Regions from separate parts of the Achromobacter animicus genome, predicted to be linked through region 1. Evidence: predicted binding sites of a transcription regulator. Region 1 holds the regulator's gene; the other holds the start of a gene.
The links. The regulator FNR, encoded in region 1, switches genes on or off when oxygen is low (the NO sensors DNR and NnrR bind a similar motif). The targets are predictions, from matches to a motif close to TTGATNNNNATCAA.
Positions count from the first base shown of each region.

Region 2: azu (azurin) is a predicted target of FNR. The motif match lies at 1,295-1,308, and genes of this name have one in related genera.

Region 1 is NZ_JAYGJK010000001.1:3,916,279-3,918,733, reverse strand. It holds gene AB3147_RS17900 (hypothetical protein) at 1-677, opposite strand, end outside; gene fnr (fumarate/nitrate reduction transcriptional regulator Fnr) at 692-1,420, opposite strand; gene AB3147_RS17890 (gamma-glutamylcyclotransferase family protein) at 1,518-1,952, opposite strand; gene clpB (ATP-dependent chaperone ClpB) at 2,091-2,455, shown strand, end outside.
Region 2 is NZ_JAYGJK010000001.1:4,261,105-4,263,559, forward strand. It holds gene AB3147_RS19395 (TerC family protein) at 1-505, opposite strand, end outside; gene azu (azurin) at 745-1,194, opposite strand; gene AB3147_RS19405 (4Fe-4S binding protein) at 1,463-2,455, shown strand, end outside.

The DNA.
Region 1 (2,455 bases):
TTGGCGACCACGTACCGCAGGGTCAGGCCGTCGCGGCGCAACACCCCGTCCACGTTGTTCAGCACGGCATACCGGTGCACTAACTGCGCGCCGGCCGAATGGCCGGCAAGCACCAGGCCGGCGAGCGACGGCAGGCGCTTGCGGTCGTCCAGGCTGCGCAGCAGGTCGTCCAGAACCTGGAACGAGGTGACGGGGGCGGGCCGGCCCGTGGCCTGGACGCTTTCCTGGCCGTCTTCCCAGCTGGCCTTGCGCCAGGCGGCCATGCCCGCGAAGCCCGAGTCGATCGAGCCGGAAAACCGCGGGGCCAGCACCAGCGTGTCGCCGGCGCGCGCCGGGTCGGCGGCGACCAGCGCGGCGGCGGTTTCGTAGTAGTTGTCGGCGTCGCGCTTGACGCCGTGGATGACGATGAGCACTTGCTTGATGCCGCGCAGGTCGTCCTTGGCCAGATCCCGGTTGGCGTAGACCGGCATCTTGTACCGGTTTCCGGGGCGGCCCAATTCAACCGCCTGCCAGCGCAGCGGCGCCGCGCGCTTGGGCACGGGCGTGGCTTCGTCGTAGTCGTAGGGGTCGGGCAGCGGCGTCTGCGCATGCGCAGCGCCGCAAGCCAGCAGGGTGGCCAGGGCGAGCGAGGCCGCCAGCGCCGTGCGGGTCAGGGATGTGGCAGGCGCGCGGCGCATGGCGCGGCGACCCCTCAGCAGCTTTCGAGTCCCAGCAGTTGCTTGAGCGCGGGCAGGTCCAGGATGCGGACTTCGCGCTGGTTGATCTTGATGAGGCCGTCGCGGGCAAAGCGCGAGAACAGACGGCTGACCGTTTCCAGCGTCAGGCCCAGATAGTTGCCGATTTCTTCGCGGCTCATGCGCAGCACGAACTCGGTGGACGAGTAGCCCAGCGACGCATAGCGCTGCGAGAGGTTCAACAGGAATGCGGCCAGGCGCTGTTCCGACCGCATGGAGCCCAGCGACGCCAGCATCTGGTGCGAGCGGGTGATCTCGCGGCTCATGAGGCGGCGGAATTGCTGTTGCAGCGACGGCAGGTGCGACGCGACGCGATCGACTTCGTTCAGGCGGATGACGCAGACCTCGGAATCTTCGAGCGCCACGGCGGCCGACACGTGCTTGCCATCCAGCATGCCGTCCATGCCGACGATCTCGCCGGGCAGATGGAAGCCGGTGATCTGGATCTGGCCGGTGGCGTCTTCAAGTTGCGTTTTCAAGCTGCCGAAGCGCACGCCGTAGACGGCGTCGAGCGGATGATCCAGCGAAAAGAGCGTCTTGCCTTTTTCCACGCGGACGCGCTCTTTGACCAGTTCGTCCAGCTTTTCGACTTCGGCGGCTGCCATGCCCACGGGAACGCAGACGTGACCCAGCATGCACGTGGAACAGTGGGCGGCATCAGGGGCAATGGGGACCCGTTTTTGCATACGATGACCTTTAGAGTGCCCATTGCACGGCGGGCGCCGGAACGGGTGTGAAGCACGAGACAGGCGTCTATTGTAGTCCGTTGTTACTACGGGTGTCTTACCGGGCGTCCTGCTTTGTTCTGGAAAGGCGATGAGCAATCCAGTCTTCCCCGGCGATATCGACCGCCGCGGCCCGAAACGCGGGGTCGATCGGATAGTACTCGCAGGGCAGCAGACTGGTCGGGCCGGCGCCTTCCAGACGGGCGGTAACCGTGCGGCGCACGAAGCAGCAGGGCTTGCCGGGCTGGTATTCTTCGATCTCGTCCATCAGGGCGATCAACGCCGGTTCCACCTGGAAAACGTCGCCGCGCACGCGCCGGCCGTCCTGCACGGGGATGAGCCCGGGCCAGTCGCCAAAATCGACCAGCATGCCGGGCACGCTGGCCGCGCCGACGTGGCTGGCGGCCGGCAAACCGCGCGCTGCGGCCGCCCGGGCGAGGTCGTTGATTTCGCCGGCCCGTAGGGTGCCGTACACAAAAACGTATATGCTCATTGCTCTGTTTGCTGGTGCACGTCGAAGAAGACCATGAGAGGCGCCGGGTGTTGAAATTGTCTCACCCGGCCACATATTCAGGTTATCGAGCCAGCCGGCACGGATCGGTCAGGCTCCCCACAAGCCAATACGACCATTATGCGATTCGACAAACTGACGACCAAGTTTCAACAAGCGTTGGCAGACGCCCAAAGTCTGGCCGCCCGCAACGACCACCCCTACATCGAACCTGTCCACGTGCTGTCCGCCCTGTTGTCGGATTCCGACAGCGGCGCGGGCAGTTTGCTGGCGCGTGCCGGCGTGGCGGTCAACCGACTGGGCCCGGCCCTGGAGTCCGCCCTGAAGGGCTTGCCGCAGGTGCAGGGCGAAGACAACGTGCAGGTGGGCCGCGACCTGCAGGGCGTGCTGACCCGTACCGACAAGGAAGCCTCCCGCCGCGGTGACACCTATATCGCCAGCGAACTCTTCCTGCTCGCGCTGGCCGACGACAAGGGTGAAGCCGG
Region 2 (2,455 bases), 340 kb from region 1:
TGATGCCGATGGCAATGATGACCGCGATCATCATGATGGCCAGGTGATCCACCATGCCGACGGCGGTAATGACCGAGTCCAGCGAGAACACCGCATCCAGCACCACGATCTGCGTGACGATCACCCAGAAGCTGGCATAGACGCGCGGGCCGGACGAGCCGGTGTGCATGCTGCCTTCCAGGCGCTCGTGCAGTTCCATGGTGCCTTTGAACAGCAGAAACAGGCCGCCCACCATCAGGATCAGGTCGCGCCCCGACGGCGATAGCGGACCGATATTGAACAGGGGGGTAGTCAGCGTGACCAGCCATGACATGACGGACAACAGGCCCAGGCGCATGATCAGCGCGAGGCTCAGGCCCATGATGCGCGCGCGATCGCGCTGCGCGGGCGGCAGCTTGTCCGCCAGGATGGCGATGAAAATCAGGTTATCAATGCCCAGGACGATCTCAAGGACGACCAGGGTAAGCAAGCCGACCCACGCAGCGGGGTCCAGCAGCCACTCCATCAGGAGCTCCAGAAGTTACACGACCGGTAATCGTACATGGAAAATCCATGACATGCCGGTGACGCATCCCCTCCGTAAGCCTGATGGACAGAGGCTTTGGGCCGTATGGACTAAGGCTTGCAAGCGCCTGAAACGGGCCGTGTGTCCCGGTTTACACGCGCCGCGCGTCAAACGTTGCGGGCATGAAAAAGCCGGCCCCCCGGCCGGCTCTTGCTTGTCTCAACAGACCCGTCGGGACATCAGCCGCCGACTTTGAGCGTGCCCTTCATCATGGCCCAGTGGCCGGGGAAGGAGCAGAAGAATGCGTAGTTTTCGCCAGCGGCGAGCTTGGAGACGTCGATCTTGACGGAGTCGGATTCGCCGCCGCCGATGACCTTGGTGTGGGCGATGACGCGGGTGTCGCCCGCCTTGACGTAGTCTTGTGCCAGCCCGGCGCCCATGCCGTCCGTGGCGACGGCCTGCTTGTCGGCTTCCTTGGTGAGGACCCAGTTGTGGCCCATTGCGACCTTGGCCATTTTGCCGACGTGCTTGAGGTTGACCGTGAATTCCTTGCAGCTCTTGTCGACCACGATTTCCTTGACGTTGAACTGCATGGCGTCGTTGCTTTCGACGGTGGCTTCACATTGCGCGGCCAGCACGGGCAGGCTGGAGGCGGAAAGAAGGATGGCGAGGGTGGCTTTTGCCAGCATGAAATTCTCCGATGACACAGCGGTCGATGCACGTACGCCAGCCAGATGCAGACGCCGTTGCCGCCGCGGATCAGTGTAGGACTGCCTTCCCCTCGCTCTCTTGACATCCATCAACACCCCCTGCGGATACCCCTCAAAACTCAGGAACTTCCCCTACATTTCGTAGGGCTATTAGGCCTTCGACTCTGGCAGATTGACAAACCGCAATCCGGTCCTGGGTGCATGTTCGTAGGATGCCCGTAAGCAAACACGACGAACAGAGTTCAGCATGCGCGGCAGTACCGAAGTACCCCACCGGTTCACCAAACACATTCAGGCCGCGTTCTTTGTTTTATGGCTTCCCTGTCTGTTCCTGGCGCAAACCGCGCAGGCGCAGCGCCTGCCTGACTTTCTTGCCAGCACACCCATCACAGACGTGTTCCCCGGCGCCGACCGCACCGGTCCCGTCGAAGGCAAGCCCGCAATTGCCCGCGTGTTTGCAGGCAACAAGCCACTGGGCCTTGTCTACCTGACCACCGACGTCGTCAACACCCGCGGCTACTCCAGCAAACCCATCGACGTGCTGGTGGGGCTTTCCGACAGCGGCCGCATCATGGGCGCAAAGCTGGTCGAACACCACGAGCCCATCGTGCTGATCGGCATCCCGCAAGCCAAGGTCGATCACTTCATCCAGGGCTACGTCGGCCTGAACTTCGTCGACTCCCCGCCCCGGCACGGCGCGCCGCCGCCCGTCGATATCGTCAGCGGCGCCACGGTCACACTGATGGTGATCGGCGACACGATCACCCGGTCCGCCATCGCGGTGGCGCGCGCCCACGGCATCGACAAGTCGGGCGCGCCGCGCCAGGCCGCGCAACCAGTGGCAACCCGCGTCATCGACGAAAGCAAAGACACCGTGCAGACCTGGCAGGAAATGCTTGACGCCGGCGCCGTGAAGAACCTGCGCCTGACGCCCGACGACGTCAATCAGGCGTTTCTGCGCTCCGGCCGCAAGGACGCCGCCGAACACGGCGAAGGCGGCCCCGACGACACCTTCATCGACCTGTACGCCGCGCTGGTCAGCGCCCCGTCCATCGGCCGCAGCCTGCTGGGCGACATCGGCTGGCAGCGCCTGAAAGAACGCCTCAAGCCCGGCCAGCAGGCCGTGCTGGTCGCCGGCAACGGTCTCTATTCGTTCAAGGGTTCGGGCTACGTGCGCGGCGGCATCTTCGACCGCATCGAGGTCATCCAGGACGAAAGCGCCTTCCGGTTCCGCGACCGC